One region of the Pseudoalteromonas sp. AWH4_217 genome, then DNA from elsewhere that is predicted to be linked to it. Evidence: predicted binding sites of a transcription regulator. Region 1 holds the regulator's gene; each other region holds the start of a gene.
What was found. The regulator sigma-54, encoded in region 1, starts transcription at its own class of promoters, with help from an activator protein. The targets are predictions, from matches to a motif close to GTTGGCACGNNNNTNGNNT.
Positions count from the first base shown of each region.

Region 2: flgB (flagellar basal body rod protein FlgB) is a predicted target of sigma-54. The motif match lies at 1,369-1,387, and genes of this name have one in related genera.
Region 3: ACXAH1_RS00505 (DUF2726 domain-containing protein) is a predicted target of sigma-54. The motif match lies at 2,014-2,032, and genes of this name have one in related genera.

Region 1 is NZ_JBSWYM010000002.1:30,222-35,720, reverse strand. Features, by position in the region: gene ACXAH1_RS01925 (KpsF/GutQ family sugar-phosphate isomerase) at 1-384, shown strand, start outside; gene kdsC (3-deoxy-manno-octulosonate-8-phosphatase KdsC) at 385-936, shown strand; gene lptC (LPS export ABC transporter periplasmic protein LptC) at 933-1,487, shown strand; gene lptA (lipopolysaccharide transport periplasmic protein LptA) at 1,477-2,016, shown strand; gene lptB (LPS export ABC transporter ATP-binding protein) at 2,013-2,738, shown strand; gene ACXAH1_RS01900 (RNA polymerase factor sigma-54) at 2,783-4,291, shown strand; gene hpf (ribosome hibernation promoting factor) at 4,317-4,604, shown strand; gene ACXAH1_RS01890 (PTS sugar transporter subunit IIA) at 4,607-5,062, shown strand; gene rapZ (RNase adapter RapZ) at 5,075-5,499, shown strand, end outside.
Region 2 is NZ_JBSWYM010000004.1:361,242-366,740, reverse strand. Features, by position in the region: one part of gene ACXAH1_RS06860 (IS630 family transposase) at 169-748, opposite strand; one part of gene ACXAH1_RS06860 (IS630 family transposase) at 747-1,198, opposite strand; gene flgB (flagellar basal body rod protein FlgB) at 1,422-1,832, shown strand; gene flgC (flagellar basal body rod protein FlgC) at 1,835-2,266, shown strand; gene ACXAH1_RS06845 (flagellar hook assembly protein FlgD) at 2,282-2,959, shown strand; gene flgE (flagellar hook protein FlgE) at 2,997-4,340, shown strand; gene ACXAH1_RS06835 (flagellar basal body rod protein FlgF) at 4,455-5,219, shown strand; gene flgG (flagellar basal-body rod protein FlgG) at 5,238-5,499, shown strand, end outside.
Region 3 is NZ_JBSWYM010000001.1:104,901-110,399, reverse strand. Features, by position in the region: gene ACXAH1_RS00515 (cobalamin biosynthesis protein CobD/CbiB) at 1-549, opposite strand, end outside; gene mtnN (5'-methylthioadenosine/S-adenosylhomocysteine nucleosidase) at 551-1,258, opposite strand; gene ACXAH1_RS00505 (DUF2726 domain-containing protein) at 1,385-1,975, opposite strand; gene folE2 (GTP cyclohydrolase FolE2) at 2,119-3,039, opposite strand; gene arcB (aerobic respiration two-component sensor histidine kinase ArcB) at 3,311-5,499, shown strand, end outside.

The DNA of each region.
Region 1 (5,499 bases):
CTGCTAACACTCGCGGATGTGATGCACACAGGTAAAGCGGTGCCCATTGTGTCGCAAGGCTGCACTATCACTGATGCCTTGTTTGAAATGTCTGGTAAAGGCCTGGGTATGACAACCATTGTCGATGACAAGGGTCAGCTCAAAGGCTTATTCACAGATGGAGACTTACGCCGAATTATTGAACAACGACTCGATTTGCACAACACTTTAATTGAGTCTGTGATGACGAAACACTGTACCACAGTGACACAGGATATGCTGGCCGCAGAAGCATTGCATATCATGGAGAAAAAACGCATCAATGGTCTCATTGTTATTGATGCACAAGGTTGCCCAATCGGCGCGTTAAATATGCAGGATTTACTGCGAGCAGGAGTTTTATAAATGCTGTTTTCTGATCTTTACCAGCCCATTGACGACACCATTGTCCGTAAAGCACAAGCAATTAAACTACTGATCTGCGACATCGATGGGGTGTTTTCCGATGGCCGTATCTATCTGGGTAACCAAGGGGAAGAGCTAAAGGCATTTAATACCAAAGACGGTTTTGGCATCAAAGCACTGATCAACGCTGGCGTTGAAGTCGCAGTGATCACGGGCCGCCATTCACAGATAGTTAAGCAACGTATGACTAGCCTCAACGTTAAACATATCTATCAGGGGATGGAAGACAAGTTGCAAGGCTATGCTGAGCTGAAAGACAAGCTGCAACTTGCAGATCATGAAGTCGCATATATTGGTGATGACGCACCGGATTTACCCGTGATGCTCAAAGTCGGTTTATCTGTTGCAGTGAATGACGCACACCCAATGGTCATCCGCCAGGCGGACTATACCACCCTGCTACCTGGCGGCTATGGTGCTGTGCGTGAACTGACCGACTTGCTATTACTGTGCCAGGATAAATCCCTGGGATATGAAGGCAGCAGTATATGACCGTGCTCCGCGTCCTGTTGCTCATTGTATTCAGTCTGACGATGCTTTGGCTGTGGTATCCTTATTTAACCCAGTCAGGACAAACAGCGCCAAAGTCTGAAGAAGTATTAGCCAAACCTGATTATGTTGCTCTCGACCTTAAGCAGACTAATTATGCTGAGAATGGCCAGCTGAGCTATCAGATCACCGCAGATAGAATGGAGCTCTATCAGGAGCTTGGCTTCAGCCACTTTACAGCACCTATTTTTACGCTTCATAACGATCAGCAAAACTGGCAACTAAAGGCCAATGAAGCCACATTATATGGTAATAACACACTCATATTAGAAGGCCAGGTACAAGCTACAAATCTGACCGACAACGCAATGATAAAGCACATCAATGCGGATCATGTGCAAGTCGATATTAGCGAAAAGCATATGCGTTCCGAACACCCTGTTGAAATTACCGGGCCTAACTTAACCATTTCGGGCAAGGGGTTGGTTGCCGATCTCAATACCGAAATCATTGAACTCATCAACCACACTAAAACGATTTATTATGAGCAATAAATTAACTTATTCCCTGATCCTACTGTGTACATTAAGTGCATTTCAACCCAGCGCTTATGCAGAAGAAAAGGTAGTCGATCAGGTCATTATCAGCTCGGGTACTCAGCTGGCACAATTACAAACCAACATTGGCGTATTCGAAGAAAACGTTGAAATCATCCATGGCGACAGGACAATTTTGGCAGATCGCCTTGAGGTCCACCGCAGAGAAGAGCTGGGAAAAAACAAACAACTACTGGTCGCTACAGGTAACCCGGCGGTATTTCAGGAGCGCCAGGCTGATGGTTCGTTACTAAAAGCAACCGCCAAAGAAGTGCGTTATGACGTGGCAAATCGTATGCTGACCATCAAAGGAGGTGCAGAAATAAGCCAGGCAGGCCAGAAAATCAGCGCACAAACCATAGTCTATGATATGGAGAAAAAGCTGATCAGCGCACAACGGGGTGAACAAGAGAAAAATCGTGTAAGAACCATTCTTTTGCCCGAAAAAGAGAGCAGTAAGAATGCACAAAAGAAGGGTAATCCGTGAGTAAGTTAACAGCAACTGCCCTGGCCAAGAGCTACAAGGGCAGACAAGTTGTCAAAAACGTTGAATTGAGCGTTGAGGCAGGCAGCATTGTTGGCCTGCTTGGCCCTAATGGTGCGGGTAAAACCACGACTTTCTATATGATCGTAGGTTTAGTGCCGAGTGACAAAGGCAGCATTCATATTGATGATCAAGATATCACTTTACTCCCAATGCACAGCCGAGCACGCCTGGGCATAGGTTATTTGCCACAAGAATCCTCGATTTTCCGTAAACTCACAGTGTATCAAAATCTGATGGCGATTCTGGAAACCCGAAAAGCACTCAGTAAAGAGCAAAGAGAAGTTATCCTCAACGAGTTATTAGATGAGTTTAATATTCAGCATATCCGTGACAGCCAGGGCATGGCATTGTCGGGCGGTGAACGGCGTCGGGTAGAAATTGCACGCGCGCTTGCGGCAGATCCAAAATTTATCTTATTGGATGAGCCTTTCGCTGGTGTTGATCCCATTTCAGTGTTAGATATAAAGAAAATTATTGAACACCTAAAAAACCGCGGTATCGGCGTATTGATTACAGACCACAATGTGCGTGAAACGCTGGACGTCTGTGAGAAAGCTTATATAGTGTCACATGGTGAACTGATAGCAGCAGGCACCCCGGAGCATGTTCTGGCCGATCAAACCGTGCGGGATGTCTACCTAGGTGAGCAATTCAGGCTATAGTTATAAGATTAGAAGTAAATAACAAAAAGGATTGTTAGAGATACATGAGGCAATCGCTACAGCTGCGCATGGGGCAGCAACTGACAATGACACCACAGCTGCAACAGGCTATTCGTCTGTTACAGTTGAGTACGCTAGATCTCCAACAAGAAATCCAAGAAGCGCTTGATAGCAATCCTTTGTTGGAAGTGGAAGAGGGTGAGTCTGAATCACACGATAATGAAACACAGTCCAAATCGGATACTGAGTTAGATCAACACGCAACCAATGATAGTGACAGCTTTGAGGACTCGGCTGTCAGTGACTATGAGCAAGACAGCGACGCTGCATTAAACAAAGACACCGTCAGTGACGATCTGGCAATGGACGTCACCTGGGATGAGTACATCAGTGCCGCCCCGGCAAGCAGCTCTGGCCCTATGCCAGAAGATGAAACCATCTATCAGGGAAAAACCTCTGAGACGCTGCAAGAATACATGATGTGGCAACTGGAGCTCACTCCCTTTAGCCCAACTGACAGAGCCATTGCTCTGGCAATCGTCGAAGCCGTTGACGACGCTGGTTTATTGACTATCAGCTGCGAAGACATTGTTGAGAGTATGAATCAGGACAATGACGACGAACAAATCGAATTGGATGAAGTCGAAGCCGTACTGAAACGTGTTCAATTATTTGATCCCGTTGGTATTGCAGCCCGCAGCTTGCAGGAATGTTTGTGTATCCAGCTCAATCAGTTTGATCCAGCCACTCCGTGGTTAACCCAAACCAAAGAGATTCTGACGGAACATATCGATCTACTCGCAAGTCGTGACTACCGAACTTTGATGAAAAAGACTAAGCTCAAAGAAGCTGAGCTTAAAGAAGTCATGACCCTGATCCACAGCCTTAACCCCAAGCCTGCCGCCAGTATAGTGCAAGAAGAAGCAGACTATGTGATACCGGATGTCTCGGTGAAAAAAGTGAAAGGCCGCTGGGTTGTTGAACTCAACCCGGACTCTATGCCGAAGATAAGAGTAAACGATCACTATGCCGCTATGTCCCGTTCAGTCAAGTCGAGCACCGACAGTCAGTTTATCCGCTCGCACTTGCAAGAGGCAAAATGGTTTATTAAAAGTCTCGAAAGCCGCAATGAAACTTTATTGAAAGTTACCAATTGCATTGTGCAACAACAACAGGCATTCTTTGAACATGGCCCCGAGGCGATGAAACCTATGGTACTCAATGATGTGGCCGAAATGGTCGACATGCATGAGTCCACAATTTCACGTGTAACAACGCAAAAGTATATGCACACGCCTCGCGGTATTTATGAGTTGAAGTATTTCTTCTCAAGCCATGTCAGCACTGAAAACGGAGGAGAATGCTCTTCGACTGCAATCAGAGCATTGATCAAAAAGCTAATTGCCGCAGAAAATACAGCTAAGCCATTAAGTGACAGCAAAATCGCGGATGTATTGGCAGATCAAGGGATCAAAGTGGCTAGACGTACAATTGCCAAATACCGAGAGTCTTTGGCTATCCCACCGTCGAATCAGCGTAAAAGCTTGATTTAGACGTAACTACAGAAGGAAAATGCTTATGCAACTAAATTTAACTGGTCGACATGTAGAAATCACCGATTCGTTAAGAGACTATGTAACAAACAAGTTTGCGAAGCTAGAAAGGCACTTTGATCACATCAACAATGTGCATGTAATCCTAGATGTCGAAAAGCTCATCCAAAAAGCAGAAGCCACATTACATGTGAACGGAGGGGAGATTTTCGCCTCGACCGAACACCGGGATATGTATGCCGCAATAGACGGACTCATCGATAAGCTTGATCGTCAGGTGATCAAGCACAAAGAGAAGCTAACTCGACACTAATCATGAAACTAAGCTCATTGATTTCACAGGACTGCAGCAAAGCTGCGGTCCTTTTTAATAGCAAAAAACGTATTTTAGAATACATCAGCGAGTTGGCACATAGTCAGCTGCCAGACAGCAATGCCCATGAAATTCTGGATTCACTTCTCAGTAGAGAAAAACTTGGCAGTACAGGTATCGGCAAAGGGATTGCACTCCCCCACGGCCGCCTTCCGGGGATCGATAAAGTCGTCGCTATGCTCCTCGTTAATCAACAAGGTATTGCTTTTGACGCCATCGACAATCAACCCGTCGACATTTTTGTGGCACTCATCGTACCTGAAGGAGAAAATCAACAACATTTGCAGACCTTGGCAACAATCGCTGATAAACTTAAAAACAAGGTGTTTTGTAAACGTATCAGACAAGCTCACGATGATCAGGAGTTATTCTCGATAATTGAAGAGTTTGACAACTAACGGAGAGTTTTTGTGCAGCTAATTATTGTCAGTGGTCGTTCTGGCTCGGGAAAATCGGTCGCTTTGCGTGTACTGGAAGACCTTGGTTACTACTGCGCCGATAATATCCCTGTTAACCTTCTGCCCGCGTTAGTGCGCAGTGTATCCGACAGCTACGATAAAATTGCCGTCAGTATTGATGTGCGCAACCTGCCAAAAGATCAGCAAGAACTCGACGATATTCTGGAGTATTTACCAGGATTTGCTGAGCCGAATATTTTTTACCTGGATAGTGAAGATCAAATCCTGATCCGCCGCTTCTCCGAAACACGCCGTCTGCACCCTCTGTCGTTAGCGGATCTATCGCTGGACAAAGCGATCAAAAAAGAAAAAGAGCTGCTGGATCCATTGATCCGTCGCGCTAATATTACAATCGATACAACGGACATGAGCATTCA
Region 2 (5,499 bases), on a different contig from region 1:
GCTGGAATAGGTCTGCGTTCTCTAAAAAGGCTTATTTCACCTTGCGCAAAGGCCGAGCTAAAGCTCGACTTTGCACGACAAAAGCCCGGTGCAAAAGAGTCGGGCTTTTTTGCGTTTTCACCAATTTGCTCCTTCAAATTGAACAGGTATTATACCATTATTGAATAATTAACTGGTCAGATTTATCCAGTCCCTAAAGCACAATGATTTCACCCTGTCAGCACATGAGATAAACGCATTCCATGCTTCGCTTACCTGATCCAGAATGTCATTGTAGTTTGCAAAGTTTCTGTTTGATAACTTATGTTGTCTGAGCCAACTCCACACTTGTTCTATGGGGTTTAACTCTGGGGAATAAGGTGGCAGCCTAATGAACACTACATTCTCCAGGCCTTTTACCAAACCATCTTTGAAGTGCCAGGCTGCGCGATCCATGACGACCACAGCCATTCTTCCTGGTTGAGTCCTTTGTGATATTTGCTCCAGGTGAGAATACATGACTTCTTTATTCACTAAAGGTGAGATAAGTGCTTCTGTTTCGCCAGTCGTTGGACACACAGCACCAAATAGATAGGCATATTCGAATTGTTGCTGCTTTACAACTCTTGGGCGTGGGCCTTTTTCAGCCCAAACTTTTGTTGTTGAAGTTTGCTGACCAAATCGTGCTTCATCCTGAAACCACACATCAATGCGTTCAGGAAGCAGGTGTCTCGGGGTGTGAAGGATCGTTTCCAGCTCGAAGTTCTTTAAAAGCTTCTTGGTGAGCCTGGTTTCCTTTTGGGTGGATTGACCGACTGCTGATCCATGAGAAGTTTTGCCTTTTCAACAATCTGTGATCGGCTGATAACTCGTACTCAATGTGAAAAGACTCAGATATATACTGCTGAATATCTTCTAGTGTTAGCCGACCACCTTCCATGCGGTTTATAGAGTCGGGTACATATGCTTTAAGCTGCTTCAGTTGTGCATCATCCAGTTTGCAAGGGCGGCCCGAGCGAGGTAGCTCCTCCAAGCCTTCTAATCCATAGTCAAGATAGTCTTTCACCCATTTGTTTACGCTCGTACGACTGACCTTTAAGTATTCAGCAATCTGATAGCGAGGTTTACCTTCAAAGAAATGAGCCAACGCGAGCATGCGTACTTTCTTTCTGGGATCTTTAGTCTGTTTGGAGAGCTTAATAAATTCAGAGGGCTGCAAAATCACTATCGCATCGATGGATGGATATTAGATTTTGACGTTAGATCATAAATTTAATCAATTTGATATTAGGTGATCTCAGCAGTGAATAGCTTAGCTTTTCGACGCCGAATCTTCCTTTACCTGATTGTAGCCTTGTCGGCAATGCGGCAATTTTCCGCCACCATAATATTGGCCTCATTCTTGCTTTTATCTCACTAAGTCAAATTTTTGGAGTCGGGTTATGGCAATTAGTTTTGATAAAGCATTGGGGGTTCATCCCCACACTATGCTGATCCGGTCTCAGCGTGCTGAAATTTTGGCTAGCAATATAGCCAATGCAGATACTCCTGGATACAAAGCTAAGGATATCGACTTTGGTCAGGCTTTTAAAGCGGCAAAATCGGCACAGCTAAGCGGCAATAAGATGGTGAGAACCAATGATAAACACCTTAGTGGTGGGACTCAATTAAATAATGGTATTGAACAATATCGTACGCCAAATCAAGCGGATACTGGTGATGGTAACTCTGTTGATATACAAGTGGAACGAAACTTGTATGTACAAAATGCATTAGAGTACCAAGCTAGTTTGAATTTTTTATCTGGTAAATTTAAAGGGCTGAAGAAAGCCCTTAGTGGTCAAGGTGGGTAATCATGAGTTTATATAATGTTTTTGATATAGCGGGCTCAGGCATGAGCGCTCAGAATGTCCGTCTGAATACGACCGCCAGTAATATTTCCAATGCAAACAGCGTTAGCTCAAGTCAGGATCAGGTTTACCGAGCCAGACACCCAGTGTTTGCTGCTGAATTGAACAAGGCAGCAGCTGCTCATCCTAACACGATGGGATCATCCGTGGGGGTGAAAGTACTGGGGATTGTTGAAAGTGACAAACCACTTCAGGTTGAGTACAACCCAAATCATCCGAGTGCTGACAAAGACGGGTACATCTATAAACCGAATGTGAATGTGGTTGAAGAGATGACAAATATGATCTCTGCATCGCGTTCGTACCAAACGAATGTTCAGGTAGCGGATGCCGCTAAGCAAATGCTTAGCAAAACCTTGCAACTTGGTCAGCGCTAAGTGGGAGTATAGCCAATGAGTAACGACGTCAATTCAGCAACCTCGACCTATGTCGATTCATTGCGTTGGCCAGATAGACAGGTGCCGACAGAAAAGAATGATGAGTTGAAGCAAGAGGATTTCTTTGCGTTATTGACTCAGCAATTGTCCTATCAGGATCCGAGCAAGCCTGCGGACAATGATCAGATGATTGCGCAGATGACGAACTTCACAATGGCCGAGGGAATATCGGATCTGAATTCAAAGTTCGAATCATTGGCTGATTCTATGACTTCTAATTCTGCCTTGCAGGCGTCTACCTTGATCGGTAAAAAGGCGTTGCTAGAGTCGGACACGATTGAGCATGGCCCAGACATGCAAGCACGTGGATCAATCATTGTGACGGAGCCAGTGGAAAAACTGACGGTAAGTATCCTCAATGATAAAAACGAGCTTGTCAGAACCATTGATATGAAAGATCAGCAACCCGGCGCGGTGCGATTTGAATGGGATGGCAAAAATAAAGAGGGCGAGATGCTTCCGCCTGGTGATTACACAATCAAGGCTGAAGGCTCAGTAAATGGCAAGTTTACAGCCTTACCTACGGCGACTTTCAGAAATATAGAGAGCGTCAACGTCAATGGTGCTAGCGGCATCGTTATTAATACTAAAGCAGGTGCCGTGCGACTGACTGACGTCGCAGAATTGGCCTAATTAAAAAGATTTAACCTTAATCGCAAGAGGTGAGAGTATGAGTTTCAATATTGCATTAACAGGTTTAGCTGCGGCTCAGAAAGATCTGGATACGACAGCTAACAACATTGCCAACGTAAATACGACAGGCTTTAAGGAATCACGTGCTGAGTTCGCATCCGTCTATGCATCTTCGGTATTCAGCGCTGGTAAAACAAAAAATGGTGATGGTGTGCAAACCACTATGGTTGCACAGCAGTTCCACCAGGGGTCTCTGAACTTTACTCAGAACTCGCTGGATCTGGCGATTACGGGTGAGGGCTACTTCGCAATGAGTGAAGAGTTGGGTTCTCAAGACTTTACTTATAGCCGTGCAGGTGCATTTAAGCTCAATAAAGATAATTTTATTGTTGATGCTCAGGGCAACTTCCTGCAAGGTTTCCCTGTTGACCCAAGCACAGGTGACACGACATCGGTCAGCTTGAGTACATCTGCTGCATTACAGATCCCAGATGCATCGGGTTCTCCTCGTGCAACAACAAACGTTTACACCTCATTTAATCTGGATTCAAGAGTGACATCGCCTACATTGGCGTTTGATCCAACAGTAAGTGCTTCATACAACAGCTCAACGTCTACAACGATTTATGACAGCTTAGGTGAGCCGCATACACTCCAGATGTACTTTGTTAAAGAAGATCCAGCGACAAACCCAAACCAGTGGCAGGTTTATGCAACACTGGGTGGGCAGTTAGTCGGCCCTGCGGGTGACGGCAGTGTAGCTGGTCCAATTACCGAGTTTGAGTTTGATTCTAATGGTAACCCTGCCTCAACCGGTGATCCAGGTGTACCAGTCTCTGGACCAACTTTTGACCCGTTCAATATCCCGGCGGGTGCAGGCGCGGGGTTGTCAACATTATTGACCAATGGTGCAACCTTCCCGAGCAATATCCAGATGAACTGGCGTGACGAGGCAAATACTAAGCCACCGACACAGTTTGCGAGCCGTTTTGAAGTAAAAGCACTCGAACAGGATGGTGCGACAACGGGTCGACTTGCAGGTATTGATATTGGCTCTGATGGTAAAATTGTCGCTTCTTACAGTAATGGTGACTCTACCTATCTGGGCCAGGTTGCGATGGTTCGCTTCTCAAACTCGCAAGGCTTACAGCAAGTAGGCAACACAGGGTGGAAAAAGAGTTTAACATCAGGTGAGCCTATTGCAGGTGAGCCAGGGTCAGGTACGCTGGGAACCATCAACTCCTCAGCACTCGAGCAGTCGAATGTTAACCTGACTAACGAATTGGTTGACCTGATCAGTGCACAGCGAAATTTCCAGGCAAACTCCCGGGCACTGGAAGTGAACTCAACACTTCAGCAGAACATTCTGCAGATCCGATAATCACCTTCATCACCTCTCAAGGCCGCTCAATGCGGCCTTTTCATTTTCTTGACGATCATGTTGGCATTTATATTGCTTTAATCAGTATAGATTGAACAATTTTAGGTCGTTCCCATGGATAAAATGCTGTATGTCGCCATGTCTGGTGCCAAACAAAACCTGGTTGGTGTCGGGCTGAAAGCGAACAACCTGGCCAACGCCAATACCACCGGATTTAAGGCAGACTTTGCACAGGCCCGCTCTATGCAGGCTTTTGGTGAAGGGCTTCCTACCCGCGTGTTTGCTATGCAGGAGCGTCCGGGGACTATGATGACGGGCGGGGCTATCACTGAAACGGGGCGTGATCTTGATATCGCGGTTGATGAAAAGTCCTGGATCAGTGTGGTGGATGCTGCAGGTGAAGAAGCTTATACCAAAGTTGGCACGCTGAATATCACCTCTGATGGTGCATTGGTCACCAGCCATGGTCGTCAAATTATTGGCGAAGGTGGTCCCATCATTTTACCTTTACCGGTAGAAAAGGTGGTGTTCAGTGACGATGGTTCCATTCAGGTCAGGCCCCAGGGAGCGCCGGCCAACTTTTTGGAAGTGGTCGACCGGTTAAAGATTATCAGCGCAGACAATAGCAAACTTGAAAAAGGCAATGACGGTTTGTTCAGACCAAAAGAAGAGCTACTGGAAGATGGGGTGTGTGGATTTTGTGAAATATCCCCTACCGCCAAGGTTATGAGTGGCTATCTGGAAATGTCTAATGTAAACCCAGTTCACGAGATGGTGGATATGGTAAACCTTCAGCGCCAGTTTGAAATGCAGATGAAACTGATGAAAACAGCTGAAGAAATTGATGAGCGACACACTTCGCTCCTGCGTATCGTTTAAGAGAGTGAGGTAAAGATTATGAACCCAGCATTATGGATCAGTAAAACCGGCTTAGATGCCCAGCAGACTGATATATCAGTTATTTCAAATAACCTGGCGAATGCTAGCACGGTTGGCTACAAAAAGAGCCGCGCGATATTTGAAGACTTACTCTATCAGAATATTAACCAACCTGGTGGGCGCTCCTCTCAGGATACTGAACTGCCATCAGGTTTGATGCTAGGTGCCGGTGCAAAGGTGGTTGCCAACCAGAAGAACTTTTCGCAAGGCAATATGCTGA
Region 3 (5,499 bases), on a different contig from region 1:
ATCACACAGTAGCATCAGTTTATAGCTCAGGGCCAGCAAAGGTCCACCAATAAGATAGAAGATAATCACCACATAAAAGTGTCTGATCCCCCGCAGTGCCAGACTATCCAGGCAAGCCTTGCAAATGCCCATGGCAGAGAGCTGCTCGACATCCCGTTTGACCATGGCACTCAGCAACTGACGCGCGGCGGCCTTTTGTTGTTGTTTTACTAAGATGGCAATACGCTTTGCACGGCGCTCATGTTGGATATCAAGACAAAGAAACAGTACCAGGCCACCAAGCCACTGGGGGTAGAAAGACAAATAGCCGAGTGTGGCGAGTAATATCAACATGGTCAGGATTGGCAGTACAAATGCGAGACTTCCGGATAGCAATTGATAACCCGCAGAGGCTTTTGGTCGGCAGACTTTCTGTGCGAGATTCGCAAACAACAAGGTCATAAGCACATTGGGGTGATACAGGCTGGAGGTTCTGAATCCTATTGCGCTGAGTGTAGCCAGTAGAAATATCAGCAAGCCCGTATGGGCTTGCAATTGTTCAGTTAACACCTTAGAGCGAAACCTGATCCAGCTTAGCCAGCAGGGCTGTTACCAGCTTTGAGGAGTTCACTGAGGCAATTTCCAGGTAAGCCTCGAACGATTGTGGCGACTCTTTGCCCGCGATATCAGACAATGAACGGATCACAACAAAAGGGGTGTTTAACACATGGCAAGCTTGCGCGATTGCTGCACCTTCCATTTCAACGGCAAGCATTTCAGGGAAATCCTGACGCGTCTTATCGATACGTACGGGATCGCACATGAAGGAATCACCAGTACAGATAAGACCAACTTTCGTCTGAATATCTGCCAATTCGCCAACACTTTGCTGAGCTGCATCAACCAGAGCCGAATGCGCGCTGTAACCTGCCGGCATTTGAGGAACCTGACCCAGTTCATAGCCAAATGCGGTAACGTCTACATCGTGGTGTTTTACTTCTGAAGAGATCACCACATCGCCGACATTGAGTTCGGGATCGAAACCGCCGGCAGAGCCTGTGTTGATCACACAATCCGGCGTATAGTTGTCGATAAGCAAAGTGGTAGCAACGGTTGCAGCGACTTTACCGATACCAGACTGAACCAGCGTGACTTCATGACCACCCAGTTCACCATGGTAAAAAGTAAACCCACCCTTGGTTGCGGTTTGCGTGTTTTTCATTGCGCCACGCAGGATAGTGACTTCCTGTTCCATGGCGCCAATAATGCCTACTTTCATAGTCTTCTCTTATTTTTTAACAGTGCTGCTCATTATATATCATAAATGGGTGCTGAGAATATGGAGTTAGGTGGGGAAAGGGTTTTGCTGTCAGCCCATATAATGGGTGACAGCAAATAGGCTTGGCTATATCTCGGCTAACTGAGTGGCGGCGGCTTTGGCCTGAGAGGGTGAGAGTACCGCAGGCTTGTAATTACGATTACGCGGCTTGCTTTGTGGTTCTGGCTTTTTACCCAGTTTGAACAGGATTGCAGCACGCACTTCTGCACTTTTATAACCACTTTTGACCTTCATACGAATGTGTGGAATACCGGCGGATTCCAGAGCCCCGCTAACAAACCAGTCTTTCTGCGCTTTGTGGCCGTTTTTGTTGGCGTTATTAACCAGATCAACTGCGGCAACAATATTCAGGGTTTCTTTATCAACCAATACATAATCAAGCTGTTTGTTTTGCGCTTTGGTGATGGCTGAGCGACGCGCCTTTTTAGACAAGCCAGGTTTGCACTCGATGATCTCGATCAGCTTGACCCGGCTCACAACTTTAAACTTGTCACCCACTGAACGCTCTAACAGCTGCAGGAACGAGGCCTCTACTGTTGTAAATACAGACTCTTTTCGATTAAACGGATAGGGGTTACCGCCGGTATCCGTATACTTTGAAATAACAATGGAAGCAATAACGACCAGCGCCAGAATAGATAGTAATGTTAGTTCCATAAATCACTCCACGACAACAATTTGACTTGGTGATTATTAAGCAAAGAGTGTGCCTAAAGTGATTTTTGATGAAGATAATGAGGTGGTGTGCTCGGCGGCTGGTTGTCACCGAGCTTAAATGATGCCAAAAGCATCTCGAAGGATTAGATGCGATAACCGTCCTTCAACCCTTTTACTGCATAAGCGACCGCATCGTGTGCATGCAGCGACTCATAATGGTTTATTTTTATATAGTAGTCCTGATAGTTTTCTTGCTCAAACAAGGCCTTAAGTTTTCTGGCAGCATCTTCACAGAACATCAGGTTTTGGCCATTAAGGCGGGCAAACTCCTGCTCATCTTCACGTTTAACCGCTGCCTGAACTGGCGTTTTCAATTCATCTTCCACCAGGTCCACTAAACCCAGTATGTCAAACTCCTGACAGTGCTCATCCAGTTTTACTTTGATGTTAGTCACTGAGCGTTGTGAGTGTGGTGTGGCTAAAATTCCCTCGGTTGTACCTAACCAGGCATGTACACTGGCATGGTCGAGAGACTGACCGGCAAATTTTTGCTCAAAAGCGTTTTGGATTAGCTGGCGAGCCAGAGCGGCCGAGCAGGGGCAGGTGGATGAATACGTAACATCAACGGCTAACTCCAGGTTAAACTGGCCGTCCTGCAGGGTAGCTGTGATAATAACCGGGTAATTTTTCCAACCTTGCTTACCACTCAGTAATGAAGCACGACGCAAAGGTAATTCGAAATTAAAGGTGACTTTGGCGCTTTGGCTCAGGCCTTCGTGGCTGGTGATAAAACTGTCCAGCACCGCACGAATAGAGCTCGGAGAAAGTCTCTGTTCACACGACAATTCGTCGAGTGCCAAAAATAGTCGTGACATATGAATGCCTTTGGCATCTTTCCTGTCCAGGCTGACAAATGCGTCTGCTTTGGCAGTCACAGGTGTGTCATTCAACCCTTTGCTGGATAACAATAAAGGCAGCTCGATATTTCCCATTCCTACCCAGTCCAGCTTACCTTCTTGTAAGGCGTCAGCAGAATGTGCAATGTCAGGCATTGAAGTTGGCATTTGAACTCTCTTAATCACGACTATAAGGGGGAGGCATGTTACACCAAAATGTCACAACTTGCCGAGCCCATTGGAAATTATCTGGTAAAAAAATCGCCCAAGTGTGCAAAAAATCATACGCTTAAGTCGACTTTCTAAACACCGATGAAAGACCCTGAATACGGGAGCTGGCGGGGTTATTTTGGTTTGTGCAATGTCGCTTGCGACTTTTGGTCACTCGCTTCTGTGTTTGGGTCAGGTATAATGTAGAAGTTAACTAGGTGATTTTATTATGCTTGATTCTTCATTTGGGACCTGGGCCCGAATTTTATCAAATTTGATTAGGAACTACGGGGACCGTTGGGCGGGTATTGTCGCCTATGCATTTGTGCTGATCGTGTCTCTGGTGTTGGCGTGCATGTTTTATTACGTCGCACTTGGTGAAGTGACACTGGTCAATGTGCTGTCCGTTGTATTGTTTGCGGCCTTGACCTCGCCATTGCTGCTTTCTGTTGCCATCTATGCAATGCGCCAGCTTGATGCTTCAAAGGAGTATCTCGAATCAGCCACGCAGCAGGAAAAGTTGCTCAATCAGACCCTCAAAGACAATATCAACCGGCTAAATAATGAAATCGATGAGCGGAAAATGGCGTTGCATGCCAAGCACAGGGCGATTGCAGAGCTACGTAAAGAGATTTCGGAGCGCCGTAAAGCTGAGCAAGAGCTGGCGCAGCAAAGTATGCTGTTGCGCAGTATTGTGGATTCTTCCCCCGATTTGTTTTACTACCGTGACGAGCGCGGGGTGTTTGCCGGGTGCAACAAGAAATTCGAACAAGTCATTGGTAAAACCAGCGAAGAACTCATCGGACATACGGTACAGCAGGTGTTTGGTGAGCAAGACATTCCTGAGGTGCTGCAAACCGATGAGCACGTTATTGAGACCCAGCAATCTATCAATGTCGATGTCGAGTATCCTGTCGCCAATGAAAACTGTTGGTTTGAGATGCGTAAGCTGCCCTTCATAAATGACGATGGGCAATATATCGGGCTGCTGGCGTTTGGACGTGATATCACCAGCCGTAAAGAAGCGGAGCAGGCGCTTGAAACAGCGTACAAAGACAAAGGGAAATTTATTGCCACATTGAGCCATGAGCTTCGTACACCGCTCAATGGTATTGTCGGACTGACCCGTATGTTGCTCGATACCGAGTTGACAAAGCAGCAAAAGAGCTGGTGCAACACCGTTTTTTCCAGTGCTGAAACTTTGGGTAATATCTTCAATGATATTATTGACCTGGACAAGATAGACAGGGAACAACTGGATATTGCGACAGACAGCATTAATGTCTCGGACTTTATCAATGATGTAGTGAACTTTGCGGGTCTTATTGCAGAGCAAAAGGGCCTTGAGTTCAACATTAAACGTACAGGCTTGCTGGATATTCATGCTTTATTGGATCCAACCCGGCTGCGTCAGGTGTTGTGGAACCTGATCAACAATGCAGTAAAATTTACGCACCGGGGTGGCGTGACGCTTGAGTGTCGCCGTGAGAACCGTGAAGACGGTCCCTGGTTGTCGATCAGTGTGATTGATACGGGCATGGGGATCCCATCTGATCAGCAGGAACGGATTTTCGATATGTACTATAAAGCGCCTGATGCCAGTGGCAATAATGCCATAGGTTCGGGCATAGGTTTGGCTGTGACAAAAGCTCTGGTGCACGCCATGAGAGGGACAATTCATGTAAGCAGTATGCAAGGAGAGGGAAGTCGCTTTGATGTTGAGTTGCCGTTGGAGCTGTGTGCTGCACCGAATGAGCAAAGCTATGCAGGGCGCAGCCTTTATATCCTGTTGGTTGAGGATGTGCCGCTCAACGCCGAGATAGCGACAAACTTGCTGGAGCAACGTGGGCATGAAGTCATCTGGGCAGAAACCGGAGAAGATGCGCTGTCCATGGTCGAAACTGAAGACGAACTAGACCTTATCCTGCTAGACATGCAGTTGCCAGATATTAATGGTGATGAAGTAGCAAGGCAGGTTCGCTCCGATAGCCACTTTGACGAGCTGCCTATTGTCGCTCTGACAGCGAATGTGCGCAGCGCAGAGCAGGAATTACAGGGCATTAATATTCAGGGGGCGCTGGCCAAGCCCATCAATACGACCAAACTGGACAAAATGCTTGCAGAGTTGTTTGGTATTGAAGCAAGCAAGGATAAACAATCCTCACCAGAAGCTGAGCCACTGCAATTGAGTGAGCAGGAGCAAGCCCTGCTCGATGTTGAAACCATCACCGACTTTGTTTCATCTATGGGCATTGAAGCATTTAAGCGCAGTTGTGACTTGTTTGCGCGACTTAACCCGACATACTGTAATGAGCTTGATGAAGCGAATCAGGGAGATGATACCGAGACTTATGTCTCTGTCGCTCACAAATTAAAAGGCGCTGCAGGCTCAGTTGGGCTGCAAAATGTTCAGCTACA